2 linked regions of the Hyalangium gracile genome follow. The protein of the gene in region 1 binds, or shares a complex with, the protein of each later gene. Links are inferred from orthologs where the notes say so. Each region holds a gene or a part of one and is shown in the gene's direction. Other genes may lie near its edges.

Region 1 (8,697 bases):
CGGCGGCGAGCTGCCGTCCCTGTACGTCTGCCAGGCCGTGCTCGAGGAGTACCGCCGCAGCTCCTACATCGAGCACATCGCCCACCTGGGCCGCCGCCTGCGCGAGGGCATCAACGCCCGCGCCGAGAAGACCGGCTCCGCGCTGCGCGTGCTCGGCTACGACGCCATTCCGTTCTTCCGCTTCTCCAAGGACCCGGCGGAGCACGCCAAGAAGATGCAGCCGTTCCAGGCCGGCATGGCTCGCCGGGGCGTCCTGCTGCGCCGCGACGTCAACTTCATCTGCGCGGCGCACACCCCGGAGCAGATCGACTACACGATCGAGATGGCCGAGGAAGTGATGCGGAGCCTCTCCGCGAGCTGAGCCACGGCCGTCCGAGCAGCTCGGGTGCCCGCTCCGGAGCCGTGAAGGCCCGGGGCGGCGCTCGCCTGCTCAGGACTGCTCGCCCTCTCCGGCCAGGTAGCTGAGGATCACCTCGTCCAGGCTCTTCTCGGAGATGAGGTCCTCGCCGAACAGCGTCTCCACGCCCACCTCGTTGATCTTGGGCTGGACCTTCATGGCGCGGGCGGCGGCCACCTCGGGAGGCAGCTGCGCGGCGGCGGGCGGCGGAGCCGGCTTGACCACCGGGGCCTGCGGCTTCACCGGAGCGGGCTCGTCGGTGGCGAGCTGGCCCGGCTGGTAGTGACGCGTCGCGCCAGCCTCGTAGCTGTCGTACACGCCGTTGATGAGGTTGCGCAGCATCTCCTTGTGCTGCTCCTCCATCAACTCACGGACGACCTCGGCGAGGTTCTCGGCGTTGAGGATGTCGGCGTACGACGTCTTCTTCGAGGCGAGGATGTTCCCACCCACGAACAGGTGGGTGATGATGTGGGGGTTGTTGACTCCCGAGTCCTCGGTCTGGACGTGGTAGACCTTCCCCTTGTGCTTGATGTTGTGGTTGAAGCCGGTGACGGCTTTCTCGAAGGTTTTCGCCATGCCAGAGACGCCCGAAGCTAGCAGTGCACCTTGAGCGACACAAGGTAAGCGTCAAGCTCTTCCGTCACTCCGTCTCACGGCCGGCCGCCTACCCCCTGGTACAGCCCCCCCCGCCAGGGCCCACCGGCCGTCCATCCGAGCCCCAGCCCATTCGTTGAAAACCACAATCCGGCTAGGCTACGTAGGTTCCGCCGTGAACAGCCGCCTCCCGGCGCTCCTTACCAGGTGTGAGATGAAGAACAACGTCACCAACAAGGTCCGTCATCAGGACGCTCAGGTCCTGGCCAAGGGCTACACGCGCGCCATCCGCATGATGGACATCGGCAGCATCACCATCTTCCTCGGCCTGGAGGGGTTGCTGGTGTACCAGCTGTGGGGCAACCCGCACATCGGGCCCTGGCTGCTGCTGAGCGCGGTGCTGCTGGGCTACCTGGCCGCCGACTTCGTCTCCGGCTTCGTCCACTGGATGGCGGACACCTGGGGCTCGGCGAACATGCCCGTGCTGGGCAAGGCCTTCGTCCGGCCCTTCCGCGAGCACCATGTGGACGAGAAGGCCATCACCCGCCACGACTTCATCGAGACCAACGGGAACAACTGCGCCATCTCCATCCCCGTGGCCATCATGTGCGTGGCCATGCCGCACACCAGCTCCATGTGGGTGTTCCTGGCGGCCTCCCTGGGCTCGATGATCTTCTGGGTGATGGCGACCAACCAGTTCCACAAGTGGTCCCACCTGGACAACCCGCCCCCGGTCATCGCCTTCTTCCAGCGGGTGCACCTGATCCTGCCGCCGGCGCACCACCAGATCCACCACACGGCGCCCTACAACAAGTACTACTGCATCACCGTGGGCTGGCTGAACAAGCCGCTGCTGATGATCGGCTTCTTCCCCACGCTGGAGCGGCTCGTCACCTGGGCCACCGGGCTGCTGCCGCGCCAGGACGACATCGGCACGGAGGCGGCCGCGGCCGTCATGGCCTCCACCGCCGAGGGCCAGGCCCCCGTGGTGCAGGCCGCCAAGGCGCTGCTGGAGCGCACCGAGGAGCACGAGTCCGTCTCCTCCGCCCGCCCGTAGGCCTGAGCCCAGGGTGGGGGCCCCGCCCCCCCCTTCATCAGAAGCTCAAGTCCACCTGCTCGGCGGAAGGGATGGGGCGCCCTAGGAAGCGCGCCCCGACCTCCACGAAGCGCTCGGGCACGTCCGTGACGTAGTAGCCGTGCGTGGTGGCGGCGCCCTGCGCGGCGAGCATCTCCCGCTGCGCCAGGAGCTCCGCCACCGCCTCGGCCGTGGCCTCCGCCGAGTCCACCAGCGCGACGCTCGGCCCCACCACCTCGGCGATCACGCCCTTGAGCAGCGGGTAGTGCGTGCAGCCGAGCACCAGCGTGTCCACGCCCTCCCGGGCGAAGTCCGCCAGGTACTCGCGCGCCACCAGGTGCGGCACCTCGCCCACGGTCCACCCCTCCTCCGCCAGCGGGACGAAGAGCGGGCAGGCCCGCGCCTTCACCCGGACGTGGGGATCGGCCGCCTGCAGCTCGCGCTGGTAGGCCCCGGAGCGGATGGTGCCCGGCGTGCCGATGACGCCCACTCCGCCGCCCCGCGTCCGCTGCAGCGCCGCGCGCGCGCCGGGGGCAATGACCCCCACCACCGGCACCGGGAGCGCCGAGGACAGCGCGGGCAGCGCCACCGCCGAGGCCGTGTTGCAGGCCACCACGAGCAGCTTGATGCCCCTCTCGAGGAGGAACTGCGCGTTCTTGAGCGAGTAGCGCGTCACCACCTCGCCGGACTTGGTGCCGTAGGGGACTCGCGCCGTGTCACCCAGGTAGAGGGTGCTCTCGTGGGGGAGTCTCGCCATCAGCGCCTTGAGGACGGTGAGCCCTCCGACGCCCGAGTCGAACACACCGATGGGACCGTGGCTGCCTTGCCGCATGTCCGGAGTCCCTATCACATTTGATGCCAACGCCCATCCCACCCCCGCAAAAGCGAAGAGGGCCGGGGTTGTGTCCCCGACCCTCTCGCTGCCCCTACGTTCAGCCGTGCTCGGTCAGAAGCGCCTGAAGAGCGTCACGTCCAGCGCGGAGTTCGGCCCCGGGAACACGTGGGGGCGGACCTCCACGTTGATGTTCGAGTTGGAGCGGTACTCGTAGCCATCGAACGTCGTGGTGATGCGCAGCTCGTAGACGCCGGGCCGCAGGAACTCGTACACGATGGGCTTCTGGCTGCAGCGGTGACCATCGCCCAGGAGCGGGTACACCCAGTTGCCCGTGTTGAGGTCGCGGAAGTTCACGTACACCATCGGGTTGGACGCCGGGCAGTCGAAGGTCACCGCGCCATCCGACAGCCGCCAGGCGATGGAGGCGCCACCAATCGTGTACAGGTTGTAGGTGGCGTCCACCGGGTCATACGGACGCGTCAGCAGCCCACCGTTGAAGTAGTAGAGGGGACGGCCCTGCGAGTCGAGCGCGATGAACTCGATGTAGTGCTCGCCCGGAGCCAGGGCCGGCGTCTTCAGACCGGGGACGGACTGACCCGCGGTGCACGGCACGTTGTGGGGAGCCAGGTCATCCAGGATGATGTCCACCGAGGCCACGCCGGCCTGGAAGCAGCTCTGGCCGCCCGGGAAGTTCCAGTTCAGGTACGCGTAGGACGTCGGGTCGCCCGTCGGCGCCAGGTCCACCCTCACCGTCCGGTTGCCGTCGATGACGAAGGTGCCGCTGGCCTCGAAGACGATCTGGTTCTGGAAGTTCACCGCCTGCAGGTTGTAGCTGTAGGAGCCAGGCGCGAAGTCGTGCAGGGTGATGCCGTCCACGTCCGCGGTGCTGCACGCGTACTTGCCGTTGTTGAAGAGCGACTCACCGGGGATGTTGATGTTGACGCCGTACACGTCACGCGCCTGGTCGCAGCGCAGGCCGTCGAACGTCCAGAGGAACGTCACGTCGCCGGGGTGGCGGGGGTTGCAGGTGTCACACCCGTTGTCCTCGATGATGCAGCCTGTCGAGAGCGACGCGATGCAGAGGAATGCGAGTAGCAGTCGGGAGTTCATAGGGGCATCCGCTTGGCGTTGAGGGAAGCGACCGGGCATCCAACCCGTTGTGCCCTCTCGGACGGGACCCTTCGGGAATTATTCACCGCCCCACCGGAGCCCCCTCTGGAGGCTCCCAACCGGGCACGCCAGCTTTGTTTGACCGCCTCGGATCGGAGTGTTACGGCCTGCACCCATGATGTCGCACCTGCCCCTGGCGCTCGGCGCCATGAACTACGTGGAGATCATCCGCAACGCCTCGTTCATCGAGCTGGGCGTGCTGGTGTTGCTGATGGGAGTGTCCGTCAGCTCCTGGGCCCTCATTGTCATGAAGCAGACACAGCTGTCCCGGGCCCGCGCACAGTCGCTCACCTTTCTGGACACGTTCTGGAAGGCGACGCGGCTGGAGGCCATCTACCAGACGGCGCAGAAGCTGGAGGGCTCGCCGCTGTCGAAGGTGTTCTGCGCGGGCTACGAGGAGCTGAGCAAGCTGGCGCAGACGAAGGAGGGCTCGGAAGGGGCGATGAGCGACAAGCTGGGCGGCATCGAGAACGTGGAGCGGGCGCTGAACCGGGCCGCCACGTCGCAGATCACCGAGCTGGAGGCGCGGGTGCCCTTCCTGGGCACGGTGGGCGCGGCGGCGCCGTTCGTGGGCCTGTTCGGCACGGTGATTGGCATCCTCAACGCGTTCAACGAGATCGCCGACAAGGGCAACGCCACGCTGTCCACGGTGGCCGCGCCGGTGGGTAACGCGCTGTTCGCCACGGCGGCCGGCCTGTTCGCGGCCATCCCCGCGGTGGTGGCCTACAACTCGTTCGTCAGCCGCATCAAGGTGTTCGACACCGAGATGTCCAACTTCTCGGCGGACTTCCTCAACATCATCAAGCGGCACTTCTTCAAGTAGGAGGCGCGGCCATGGGCATGGGCGGAGGCAACAAGGGCCAGGGCCGCGTCACCATGAGCGAGATCAACGTCACGCCCATGGTGGACGTGATGCTGGTGCTGCTCATCATCTTCATGGTCACCGCTCCGCTCATCCAGCAGGGCGTCAAGGTGAACCTGCCCGAGGCCAGGGCCACGCCGGTGGAGGCCGCCGACAAGAAGCTGGTGCTCTCCATCGACGCGGGGCGCCGCGTCTTCATCGGGGACGCGGAGGTGGTGCTCGACGAGCTGGAGACGAAGCTGGCCGCCAACGCCAAGGCGCAGGCCGACAAGGAGGTCTACCTCCACGCGGACCGGGACGTGCCCTATGGCGTGGTGGTGGAGGTGATGGCCGCCGCCCAGCGCGCTGGAATCACCAATGTGGGGATGATCACGGACCCGGCGGCGGCCCCAGCCGCGTCCAAGGAGAAGAAGAAGGAGGCGAAGCGCTAGCCCATGGCCCTTCACCCGGCCGTCACCCAGAGCATGCTCGTGGCCCGCCCCTCGCGGCTGGGCCTCTTCGTCATCGTGTCCGTGGTGGGCCACGGCCTGCTGCTCGTCGCGGGGCTCGTCTACGCGTCCCTCACCGCCCGGCCGAAGGTGGACCCGAACATCCCCGTCATCAAGGCCAGCCTGGTGCGCCAGGGCAAGCCGAGGGACCCCAAGCTGCTGCCGCGCAAGGAGCAGCCGCCACCTCCGCCCAAGGAGGTGAAGGCGCCCCCCGCCCCGCCCACCCAGGCGCCCAAGCCTCCGGACAAGGTGGCCGGGCCCGTGATTCCGAAGCCCCAGCCGGCCCCCGCGCCGCAGAAGGGCGACACGTCCGCCGAGGACCGGCGCAAGCGGCTCTTCGGCGCCTTCGACAAGACGGCCAAGCAGGTCCCCGAAGAGGAGCTGGAGGGCGCCGAGGATGGCGACCCGAGCGGCGACTCCGCCACCGCCGAGGGCGAGCGCTACTACGCGCTGCTGTCCTCCCAGGTGCGCCGCAACTACAACGTCGCCGACACCATCCCCGAGGCCGAGCGCATGTACCTCAAGGCCCAGGTGCAGATGCGCCTGGGGCGCGCTGGCGAGGTGCTGGCGACGCAGCTGACGACCCCCAGCGGGAACGATCTCTTCGATGCCGCCGTTCTGGCAGCGGTGAAGAAAGCCGCGCCCTTCTCTCCTCCCCCCGATCACCTGCGCGAGTCGCTCCAGAAGCAGGGGATCGTCCTGGAGTTCCGCCCGTGAAAGCCCTCCTCTTCTCGCTGCTGCTCCTCCCGATCGCGGCGCTCGCCCAGGCCCCGGTCATCCAGATCTCCGGCGCCAACTTCCGCCCGCTGCCCCTGGCCGTCCCTGCTCCACTCACCGTGGACGAGGGCGGGAAGAAGGCCGCCAATGACTTCGACGCGCCCTTCGTGTTCGACCTGCGCGCCTCCGGCATCTTCCAGGTGCTGGATCGCTCCAGCTTCACGGCCGATCCCAAGGAGGGCGTGACGGCGGGCAGCATCAACTTCTCGCGCTGGGCGGACGTGGGCGCCGAGTCGCTCGTGAAGGTGCAGCTGGGCGCCGAGGGCTCCACGCTGCGCGGCGAGCTGCGCCTGTTCAACGTGGGCACCGGCCGCGAGGACTTCAAGGCGAGCCACGCCGTGCCCGCCAACGAGCCGCGCCAGCTGGCGCACTTCCTCGCCGACGCGCTCTACAAGCACCTCACCCGTGAGTCGAGCCCCTTCCTCACCCGCATCACCTTCGTGCGCAAGACGGGCTCCAACCGCGACGTCTGGGTGGCCGACTGGGACGGCAACAACGCCCGCGCCCTCACCAACGGCGGCATCAACCTGCTGCCGGCCCTGGGGCCCGGGGGCGCCGTGGGCTTCACCTCCTATCGCAAGGGTCGCCCGGACCTCTACGTGCAGCGGCCCGGCGAGGACGCCCGCGCCGTCGTGCAGAACGGCCAGATGGCCACCGGCATCGCCTGGTCCCCGGACGGCAAGCGCATCGCCTACGCGCTGGCCGAGGGTGAGAGCACCCAGCTCTACGTGGCCAACGCGGACGGCAGCTCTCCCAAGGCCATCACCGACACGCCCTACGGCATCAACTCCAGCCCCGCCTGGTCCCCGGACGGCAAGCGCATCGCCTTCGTGTCCAACCGGGGCGGCTCGCCGCAGATCTACGTGATGAACGCGGACGGCTCGAACCCCAAGCGGCTCACCTTCCAGGGCAACTACAACCAGACGCCGGACTGGTCTCCCCGAGGCGACCTCATCGCCTTCACCGCGCGCGACGAGCGCAACGCGTTCGACCTCTTCACCGTCAACGTGGACACCGGGAAGATCGGCCGCCTCACCCAGGACCAGGGCAACAACGAGGAGCCCGTCTTCTCGCCCAACGGCCGCCTCATCCTCTTCACCTCCACGCGCGACGGCGCGCCCCGGCTCTACGTGATGACGGCCGACGGCAACAACCAGCTCCCCCTCCCCATGGAGAAGGCGGGAGGCCTCACTCCCGACTGGGCCCCATGAGCGCCTCGCCGCTGCGCGCTCGCTGGTCGCTCGATCCGGACATCGTCTTCCTCAACCACGGCTCGTTCGGCGCCTGCCCCACCGAGGTGCTCCAGGCGCAGGCGGAGGTGCGCGCGCGCCTGGAGGCCGAGCCGGTCCGCTTCTTCGTGCGCGAGCTCGAGCCGCTGCTCGACGAGGCCCGGAGCGCCCTGGCCGCCTTCGTCGACGCGGACCCGGAGACCGTGGCCTTCGTGCCCAACGCCACCGCTGGCGTGAACACGGTGCTGCGCTCGCTGCGCCTGTCCCCCGGCGACGAGCTGCTCACCACCAACCAAGAGTACAACGCCTCGCGCAACGCGCTCGACTGGGTCGCCGGCCTCGCCGGGGCCAAGGTGGTGGTGGCCCAGCTGCCCTGGCCCGTGCCCTCCCCCCGTGCCGTGGTCGACGCCGTGCTGGAGCACGTCACCTCGCGCACCCGGCTGCTGCTCGTCGACCACATCAGCAGCCAGACCGCGCTCGTCATGCCGCTGAAGGAGCTCGTCGGCCTCCTGCGCCAGGAGGGCGTGGAGACGCTCGTGGATGGCGCGCACGGCCCCGGGCAGGTGCCCCTCTCCCTGTGCGAGCTCGGCGCCGGCTACTACACCGGCAACTGCCACAAGTGGCTCTGTGCCCCCAAGGGCGCGGCCTTCCTCCACGTCCGGAAGGACCTCCAGGCCGGCATCAAGCCGCTCTCGGTGAGCCATGGCCACAACTCCAAGCGCCAGGACCGCTCTCGCTTCCGCCTGGACTTCGACTGGACGGGGACGGATGACCCCTCCGCGGCGCTCTGCATCCCCCACGCCCTGCGCTTCATGGGCGGCCTGCTGCCCGGGGGCTGGCCGGCGCTGATGGCCGACAACCACGCCAAGGCCGTGGCCGCGCGCCGGATGCTGTGCGAGCGCCTCGGCACCGCCCCCCACTGTCCGGAGGAGATGCTGGGCGCCATGGCCACCGTGGGCCTGCCGGACGGCTTCCCGGCGGAGCCTCCCCCTCCCTACTACCTGGATCCGCTCCAGGATCGGCTCTTCCACGAGTGGCGCATCGAGGTGCCCGTGACGGCCTGGCCCCGCCCGCCCCAGCGCCACCTGCGCATCTCCGCCCAGGCCTACAACACACACGCGGAGTACCAGACCCTGGCGGAGGCTTTGGAAGCGCTGCTGCGTTGAGTAGGCTGCCGGCCAATGCCGCGATTTGCCACCATCGACGTGGGCACCAACTCGGTCCTCCTGCTGGTCGCGGACCGGACTCCCGACGGTCAGTTCCAGGCCGT
Region 2 (8,730 bases), on another replicon or contig:
GCCGCGCGCGTGGGCCATGAGATGAACAACCCGCTGGCGTTCCTCATGGCCAACCTCTCCTTCGCCCGGGAGGAGATCGGCCGGCTCCGGGAGGCCCTGCGCCAAGGCCGCGGCGAAGTGGACGCGGCGGACGTCGACGAGGTGATGGATGCGCTGGGCGAGTCCCAGGAGGGCGCCGAGCGGCTGAAGGTCATCGTCCAGGATCTGCGCCTGCTCACGCGCGAGCCCCCCGCCACCGCGCGCGGGTGGACGTGCACCCGGTGCTGGAGGACAGCCTGAAGCTCATCCGCGGCGAGCTGCGCCACCGCGCCCGCCTGGAGAAGGACTTCCAGCCCGTGCCGCCGGTGGAGGCGGACGAGGCGCGGCTGGGGCAGGTGTTCCTCAACCTGCTGCTCAACGCCGTGCAGGCCATGTCCGAGCAGGACGCCGCCCGCAACGTGCTGCGCGTCACCACCCGCGCCAACGCCAGCGGCGAGGTGGTCATCGAGGTCCAGGACACCGGCGCCGGGATGACGCCGGAGGTGCTCTCGCGCCTCTTCGAGCCCTTCTTCACCACCCGTATGAGCAGCACCGGCATGGGGCTGTCCGTGAGCCACGCCATCGTCACGAGCCTGGGAGGCTCGCTGCGCGCCGAGAGCCAGCCGGGCGTGGGCACCCTCTTCACCATCGTCCTGCCGGCGGCGGGTAGCCCCGTGGCCAGCCCGCCCCAGCACGAGCACGGCCTGGCGAGCTGAGCCAGCGCCCGGCTTGTGCGATAGTGGCGGCAGATGCTGCGTCGGCTCCTTCCCACGCTCGTGGCACTCGGAATCGGCCTCCTGGCGCTCGGCTGGGGCCTGGTGAGCCTGCAGCGCCTCTTCGCCCAGGAGACCGACGATGCCCGCGCGCAGCTGCGCGCCCACCACGACGAGCTCGAGCGCTACGGCGCGGAGTCCCTGCGGCAGAAGCTGAAGCAGCGGCTGGCCTCGAACATCCTCCACATCAACCAGGCCGTGGAGGATCCGCTCGTCCAGGCCGACGGGCTCTACCTGCTGTTCCGCGAGTACCAGTTCCTGCCCCGGCTCCCCCGGCCCCGGCCCGGCTGGAGAGGCCCCGCCGCGACGCTCCATGACGAGATCGTCAACGGCCTTTCGGGCCTGTCGACACCGGGGCCGTGGCAGCGGCGGCTGGAGCTGCTGCGCTCGGTGGAGGCCGACTTCGCGGCGGGGAAGGAGGCGCGCGCGGTGGCTCGCATGGAGGAGCTGCTGCGCTACCGCGCCGAGCACCCGCTGCCCGCGACGGAGGAGCTCCCCTTCACCCTGGCCCTGGTGGAGCGGCTCCTCTATGAGGAAGCCACCCAGCCGCTGATCCGCGGGCTGCTCCGGGGCGGGCTGGCGGATGAGTTCGGCGGTACGGCCTATGCCGCCGGGCTGCAGCGGGATCTGCTGCGCGAGTGCCAGCGCTTCACCCAGGCCGACTTCAACTTCCTGTACGAGCGCATCCGCGAGCTCAGCCTCCGGCTCGGCGAGCCCGTCGAGGACTTCACCTCACGGGTGCAGGAGCTGGGCACGGGCGCCATCGTGCTGCCGAGCAACCTCTCCGAGCCCACCCTCATCGGCGAGCGCTGGTACCTGGAGCCGAGCGGCGAGCTCGTCCGGGGCATCGCCATCGAGCCGGAGGAGCTCCTCCAGGAGGTGACGCTGGAGATGCGCGAGCGGGAGCTGCTCGGCAAGGATGACCGGGTGCGCCTGGGCCAGACGGACGCGGTGCAGCCCCTCTCCACCCTCGAGGTCACCGCGCTCGTCCCCCACTGGGCCGCCGAGGAGGAGGCCATCGTCCAGCGCTACCGGCTGAAGACGATGCTGGTGGCCATCTGCGGGGCGCTCGCGGTGGCCATCGTGGTGCTGGCCGGGCTGGCGCAGCACCGCAAGTACCGCTTCCTGGAGCTCAAGAGCGACTTCGTGGCCACCGTCTCGCACGAGCTGCGCACCCCGCTGGCCTCCATCCGGCTGCTGGCCGAGACGCTGGAGATGCGCGCGGGCGGCTCTCCCGAGGTGCGGGACTACCCGGCCCGCATCCTCCAGGCCACCGACGGGCTGCACTTCCTCGTCGAGAACATCCTGTCCTTCAACCGCATCGACAAGGGCCGCTGGGTGCCCAGGCTCTCCCAGGTGAGGATGGAGGAGCTCATCGGCACGCTTCGCGCGGATCTCTCCAGCGCCACGAGCGTCCCGGTGCGGCTCGAGGCGGAGGTGGGGGACGTGGAGCTGCGGGCCGATCCCTCCCTGCTGCGCCTGCTGCTGTCCAACCTGGGCCGCAACGCCTGCGCCTACAACCAGCGCAACCCCGTGGAGATCTCCGTGCGCGTCCACGCGCCTCCGGGCCTGGGCTGCACGGTGCTGTTCACGGACAACGGCATCGGCATCCCCGAGAGCGAGTGGGAGAACGTCTTCCAGGACTTCTACCGGCTGACACAACCCGGCCCCGAGGTGCACGGCAGCGGGCTGGGACTCGCGCTCTGCCGCAGGATCATGCATGTGCACGGGGGCGAGCTCCGCATCGCCGCCTCCACCCCCCAGGGAACCACCTTCGCGCTGACCTTTCCCGAGCCGGACCGATGACGACCCAGAGCCCGCCGCCCTCCACCCGCCCCTCCATCCTCATCGTCGAGGACGACGCCCACCTCCGGGTCGGCCTCCGGGACAACCTCCAGGACGAGGGCTACGACGTGGCCGCCACCTCCAACGCCCGCGAGGCCGAGGCGCTGCTGAACGGCCGCACCTTCGATCTGCTCATCCTGGACGTGATGCTCCCCGGCGAGGACGGCTACTCGCTGTGCCGGAGGCTGCGCGCCGCGGGCGTGCAGAGCATGGTGATGATGCTCACCGCGCGCACGCTGGAGGACGACATCGTCCGCGGCTTCGAGGCCGGCGCGCAGGACTACCTGACCAAGCCCTACCGGCTGCGGGAGCTGCTCCTGCGCGTGCGAGCGCTCGTGCGCCGGGCCGGCACCCCGCCTCCCCAGGTGATGGCCTTCGCCGGCTTCTCGCTGGATCTCGGCAAGCGCACGCTCGCGCGCGGCGACGGCGGCACCATCGAGCTGACGCGCACCGAGTTCGATCTGCTGGCCTACCTGGTCCGCAACCGGGACCGAGCCCTCACCCGGCAGGAGATCCTCGACACGGTGTGGGGCCAGGACGTCGTGGTGGACCCGCGCACGGTGGACAACTTCGTCTCCAACCTGAAGAAGAAGCTCGGCTGGACGAGCACCTCGGGCTTCACCATCCACACCATCCGCGGGGTGGGCTACCGGATGGTGATCGACGCCATGACGAAACCATGACGGAAAGATGGACCTGCCACGGCCATCGGAGCGCCTCGCCTCCCTACCTTGAGGGGTGCGTGGACAGGGGCGCTCCGGACCTCAGCCCACGCGGGTGAAGGGCCGCATGGTGCGGCCTGCCCCTGTGGGGAGCGCCCGCCTGTGGGAGGCCAGTCATGTTCCAGTCGGTCATCGATCAGCAAGAGTGGAGAGCCCGTCGTCTCGGGACGGGCGCGGGAGTGTCCCTGCTGGTGCACGCGGGACTCTTCGCCGCGGTGATGGTCATCTCGGCGGGAGTGGCCGAGAAGGTGAAGGACGAGGACCCCGTCGTCGTCTTCAAGCACGCCGCCCCGCCGCGCGGCACCCCCAACCCTCCCGCCGTGAAGGCGGTGGCCGAGCAGCCCAAGCCCAAGCCCAGGCCCAACCCGATGGTGCAGCCCACCGTCATCCCCCAGAAAACACCGGTCGAGGTCGAGCCGACCACCACGAAGGATGAGCCGGCCGAGCCTTCCGATGACACCGGTCTCCCCTACGATCCCAATGGCAAGCCGGATGGCCTGGCCGGTGGCACCTGCGTCACCTGCGAGGCCCTCAAGGGCGCGATGACCACGGTCATGGAGCCCACGGGCGAGGAGACGCTGCCCTTCTCCTTCGGCACCATGACGCCGCCCAGGCTGTTGAGCGGAGCTCACATCGAGTACACCCGCGAGGCGCGCGAGGCCCACGTCAGCGGCACCCTCATCGCAAAGTGCGTCATCACCCGCGAGGGCGAAGTCGAGAAGTGCCGCATCATCAAGGGCGTGACGCACATGAACGAGGCCGTCCTCGCCGCGCTGGAGACCCGCCGCTACAGCCCGGTGCAGTACCAGGGCAAGCCCGTCAGCGTGTCCTACAACTTCCACATCAAGCTCGACATGGCCCGGTAGGCCGCTCACCGCAGCGACGCGAGCGCCTCGAGCAGCCGATCCACGTCCTCGGCGGTGTTGTACAGGTGCGGCGAGACGCGCAGGTTGTCTCCCCGCCCACTGACGTAGACCTGACGCGCGGCCAGCCGCGCGGGCACATCGGAGCGATAGCCTCCGCGACGGCGCAGGCCCACGAGGTGCCCGGACCGGTTGGCCTCCGGAGCCACCTCCAGCCCCAGCGCCTCCGCTCCCCGGGCGGCCCGACGCGTCAGCTCCCGCAGCGTCTCCTGGATGGACCCGACGCCCCACTCGTACAGCTGGCGCAGGGCGGCGATCGCCATGGGCACCAGGAGGAAGTTGCTGCGCTCGCCCACGTCGAACCGACGCGCTCCGGGCTGGAACTCGTCTCGGTAGTCCACCAGGCGGGAGAAGTCCTCGTTGCCCAGCCGGGTGATCCAGTTCAGCTCCAGCGGCCGGCCGTCCCTGTGCTGGGGAGCGACATAATCATGGGGTCTCGAAGGAGAAGAAGCTGCCGCGGGCCCGCCGGCTGCCCTGGTTCGGCTCCGTGTCATAGCGCGAGAACACGACGAAGGACTGCTGGCCACCGGCGGAGGCCAGGGACACGAACGGCTCGGTCTCCCGCGCGTTGTACACGACCGAGAAGCCGTCGGGGGCGCCCACGGTGCCCTCGGCCGTCACCTGGGTGGCGTACACGTCCCAGGCCGAGTCCCAGCGGAAGTCCGCCCAGGCCGCCACGTAGTTGGCGCCGTCGAACGCCACCCGGGGCGAGGACTGCTGCACGGACTCGGTGCACAGCGCGATGCCCGCGTTGTCCAGCACCACGCCGGCCCCGGACACCCGCGCTCCATAGATGTCCTGGTTGGTCCGCGAGCGGTAGTCCGTCCAGACCACGAAGAAGTCCGTCCCGTTCGAGGCCACGTCCGGCTCGAACTGCTCCGCCAGCCCGCCGGAGATGATGAGGGGGCTGGTGTCCAGCACCACGCCATCGCTCGTCAGCCGGGCCCCGTGGATGTCCCAGGACGTGGCGCTCTGGTACTCGGCCCACACGGTGAGGTAGTGGGTCCCGTTGAAGGCCACCCGCGGCGTGTAGTGCTCCACCGGGTTGGTGGAGATGGCGATGCCGGCGGGATCCAGCACCGCGCCCGTGTTCGCCACCCGGGCGCCATGGACATCCCCCCGGCCCGTCGCGTCCCGCCGCCAGACCACGAGGTAGTCCTTCCCGTTGGAGCCCACCGCCGGGAAGTTCTGGAAGGCCGGGTCCGCCGAAATGATGAAGCCGTTCGGATCCAGCACGGCGCTGGCGGCAGGCCCCGAGCCGAGCACGCGCCCACCGTAGATGTCCCAGTTGCCCTCGCGGTAGTCCATCCACGTGACGAGGTAGTCCGTCCCGTTGGAGCTCACCGCCGGGGCCTGCCGCTCGCGGGCCGCCGTCGTCAGCCGCAGGCCGTGCATGTCCAGCACGCCTCCCTCGCGAGAGACCCGAGCGCCCTGGATCTTGATGGTCCCCCCGCCCGTCTCCGTCCAGACGACGAGGTAGTTGGTGCCGTTGGAGGCCACCACCGGCTCGGCCTGGTACAGGGCGGAGACGGTCTTGAGCGGGAAGCCGCCGCCCGCGGTCACCGTCCCCGACGCGGAGACCCGAGCGCTATAGAGGTCGGTCGTCGCCGTGCTGGTGCCATCCCAGGCCACCAGGTAGTCGGAGCCGGCCGGCGCAATGACGGGGTGCTTGTGGCTCGCGTTCGGAGAGAGGACGAGGCTGGTGGTGTCCAGCACGGGGCTGGTGCCAACAGCCGAGGCCAGGATGCGGCAGCCCAGGTTCTGGAAGGTCGAGCTGGCGGTGTTCCACGCCGTCCAGGCCACCAGGTAGTCCGTCCCGTTCGAGGCCACGGAGGCATACGACTCGGAGATGGAGCGGGTGGTGGCCACGACGAGCCCCGCGCCATCCACCACCGCGCCATCGGCCGTCACGCGCGAGGCGTAGAGATCCCGGCTGCCCGTGTTGCGGTAGTCCAGCCACACGGCCAGGAAGTTCGTCCCGTTGGAGGCCACCGCCTGCACGTACTGGAGGGAGCTGCCCGACAGGGCGAAGCCGCCCGGCGGGTCCAGCACCACGCCATCGCTCGACACGCGGGTGGCGTAGGCGCGGGAGGAGCCGCCGCGCTCGTCGCTCCACGCGACCAGATAGACCGAGCGGTTCGAGGCCACCACGGGAGACGTCTCGTCGTAGCCCTCGCCGGTGGCGATGGGGATGTCCGCGGTGTCCAGAACCTGGCCCGTGCTCGAGACGCGCCGCGCGTAGACGTTGGACGTGCCGTCCGCGCCGCTCGTGTACCAGGTGGCCAGGTAGTTCCTCCCGTCGGACGCCACGTGCGGCCAGTTCTCCGAGCCCACGGCCGCGGAGAGGCGCCGGCCGCCCGGCTCCGCCACGACCCCCTCGCTGGAGACGACCGTGCCCCGCACCGACCACGTCTCACCCTGGAACTGCGACCAGACCACGTAGAAGTCCGTCCCGTTGCTGGCCACCTGGGGATCCGCCGAGTTCCCCGGCCCCGTGCTCACCACGAGGCCCGGCTCGTCCAGGATGGTGCCGGTGCTCGAGACGCGCGTCGCATAGATGTTGTACAGGCCACCGCGCGTGTTGCGCCAGGCGAGCAGGTAGTTCGTCCCGTTGAAGGCCAGCGCCGGGAAGCTCCTCACGGCCAGGTCCGCGGCCACCAGCTGCCCGTCGATGATCATCTCGTAGGTGACCTTGGCCTCCAGCCTCGCGGGGAACGCGGCCGAGGCCAGCACCTGCTCGGGAACGCTCATCCGAATCCGGCCCTGGGAGAACTCGGCCGGGACCGCGGTGCGCCGCCCCTGCCCGTCCACCCACGTGCCGTGGCCATACCGGAACCCCATACCCGTCCGGGCATCCGTGAAGTGCAGGCCCTGCTCGGTCGTGCGCGCGAAGACGAGCCCCGTCACCGGAAGCGACACGTGCAGCTCGCCCTGGCCATCCGGGGCCGAGGCGAAGTGCCAGGACTGCTCGACGCCCTCCTCATCGTTGCGCAGGTGCTCGACGACCGAGCCGTGGCTGAAGCTCAGGTGCCCGTCCCCCTCCACCAGGCCCTGCGGCTCGTCCGCGCTCACGGTCGTGTCCCCGCGCATCACCTGCGCGGCGCCCAGGAAGAGCGGCGCACCCGTCTCGAGCTCCACCGTCGGGGGCGACACCGGCTCGCCGGACTCGAGCAGCTCCGGCTTCTCGGACTCCTCCAGCCGGGTGTGGACCGGTGTGAGGGTGAGTCCTCCCCGGGGGTCCGCGTGGACCTCATAGCTCGAGTGGCCGCCCTGCCAGCCGTTCTGCTCCGGCCGATAGGCGAAGTGCACCTGCCGGATCACCGCCTCCACATCGAACGGCGCCGGCGCGGGGGACATGGCCGAGGCCTGGGGCGCCGACGCATCCGCCGAACGCACCTCCGAGCCACCACACGAAATGCTGGAAGTGATGACGACCGAAAACAATACTGATAGAAGATTACGCCCACACTGTAACCTGAACATATGCCCGTCCCTCCCGGGTATCTGACCCACGGTGATCTCAGTCACGCGCAGAGTAAGGAATGTAGAAAGCGCAGGAGCCCCCCTGGCGGCCCAAATGGTTCCCAGCGAGGAGATGTCCTGCCCGACCTTAAATGAGCCAACATCGCGGGCTGACATCGCCCGCCGTTGGTTCCGCCCTAACTACCATTTTACAGCGTCTTAAGATACTCCTTCAAGACATGGCGTTGGTAATCCGACAGTTCATCACCAAAGCGGTGACCGTGGTTGGAGTACCCAGGGAGGGTCGTGTCGTAGATGCGCTTACGGATGGTGGGGTTGGGCTCGGCGGCCTTGCCGTGTGAGAGGACCTGGTGCTTCCACCCGAGCGCGACGGGATCGAACTCGCGGCGGCTGAAGGAGCGGCGCCACCAGGCGGGGCGCTTGCGGCTGTCGAGCAGGGCCTCCAGCGTGGGCACCGAGCCGTTGTGCAGATAGGGCGCGGTGGCCCAGATGCCATCCAGCGGCGGCGCCACGTAGCCCGGCCCGGGCACCAGCCGCGCCGTGCGTCCATAGAATGAGCGGTTGAACCACTCCACCATCGGCACGCCCTCGCGCGCGGTGGACTGCCACAGCAGCGGATCGGTGCCCACCTCCTCCAGCGGGATGATGAGGTTGGGATAGGACTCCTTGGCGCCGTAGGTGCCGTGGCACTCGGAGCAGAAGGCCTCGAAGACATCGCGCCCCTCGGCGGCGAGCTTGGAATCGATGGGGTGCGGATACGGAGGAGGACGCAGCGTCGTCAGATAGGCCCGCACGTCGTCGAACTGGCTGTCGATTCGCTCGGCCTCCTCCACGCTGTCGGTGCAGAGCATGGACGCGGACATCATCAGCCGGGCGTGGTCTCCCCGGCCGATGCCCGTGTGGAACATGGCGTTCTTCTTTCGCAGCAGCCACCAGGCGGGCACGTCCGCGGGCACCGGCTCGCGC

The links.
Region 2: the proteins of tolR (region 1) and KY572_RS38580 are in contact, whole or in part, in a cryo-EM structure (PDB 9DDO), measured with the Escherichia coli proteins. The link is inferred for Hyalangium gracile from one-to-one orthologs.

Annotation. Positions count from the first base shown.
Region 1 is NZ_JAHXBG010000008.1:148,038-156,734, reverse strand. What follows is about bases 3,798-6,634. They hold tolR (protein TolR), read left to right. Parts: upstream 3,798-4,905; coding sequence 4,906-5,364; downstream 5,365-6,634. Other genes in these bases: KY572_RS17950 (DPP IV N-terminal domain-containing protein), read left to right, coding at 6,135-6,634; KY572_RS17955 (TonB family protein), read left to right, coding at 5,368-6,138; KY572_RS17965 (MotA/TolQ/ExbB proton channel family protein), read left to right, coding at 4,187-4,894; KY572_RS17970 (hypothetical protein), read right to left, coding at 3,798-4,011. Outside these bases: myxochelin B biosynthesis transaminase MxcL, read left to right, coding at 1-361; KY572_RS17985 (hypothetical protein), read right to left, coding at 431-973; carF (plasmanylethanolamine desaturase), read left to right, coding at 1,206-2,048; murI (glutamate racemase), read right to left, coding at 2,086-2,898; more of KY572_RS17970, read right to left, coding at 3,013-3,797; more of KY572_RS17950, read left to right, coding at 6,635-7,409; KY572_RS17945 (aminotransferase class V-fold PLP-dependent enzyme), read left to right, coding at 7,406-8,593; KY572_RS17940 (Ppx/GppA phosphatase family protein), read left to right, coding at 8,609-8,697. UniProt on the Escherichia coli protein: Involved in the TonB-dependent energy-dependent transport of various receptor-bound substrates.
Region 2 is NZ_JAHXBG010000028.1:86,687-95,416, reverse strand. Bases 2,480-5,349 are described here. They hold KY572_RS38580 (energy transducer TonB), read left to right. Parts: upstream 2,480-3,474; coding sequence 3,475-4,224; downstream 4,225-5,349. Other genes in these bases: KY572_RS38570 (hypothetical protein), read right to left, coding at 4,708-5,349; KY572_RS38575 (aminotransferase class V-fold PLP-dependent enzyme), read right to left, coding at 4,230-4,622; KY572_RS38585 (response regulator transcription factor), read left to right, coding at 2,594-3,319; KY572_RS38590 (sensor histidine kinase), read left to right, coding at 2,480-2,597. Outside these bases: KY572_RS38600 (PhnD/SsuA/transferrin family substrate-binding protein), read left to right, coding at 1-279; KY572_RS38595 (sensor histidine kinase), read left to right, coding at 252-734; more of KY572_RS38590, read left to right, coding at 768-2,479; more of KY572_RS38570, read right to left, coding at 5,350-7,677; KY572_RS38565 (c-type cytochrome), read right to left, coding at 7,953-8,730. UniProt on the Escherichia coli protein: Interacts with outer membrane receptor proteins that carry out high-affinity binding and energy dependent uptake into the periplasmic space of specific substrates such as cobalamin, and various iron compounds (such as iron dicitrate, enterochelin, aerobactin, etc.).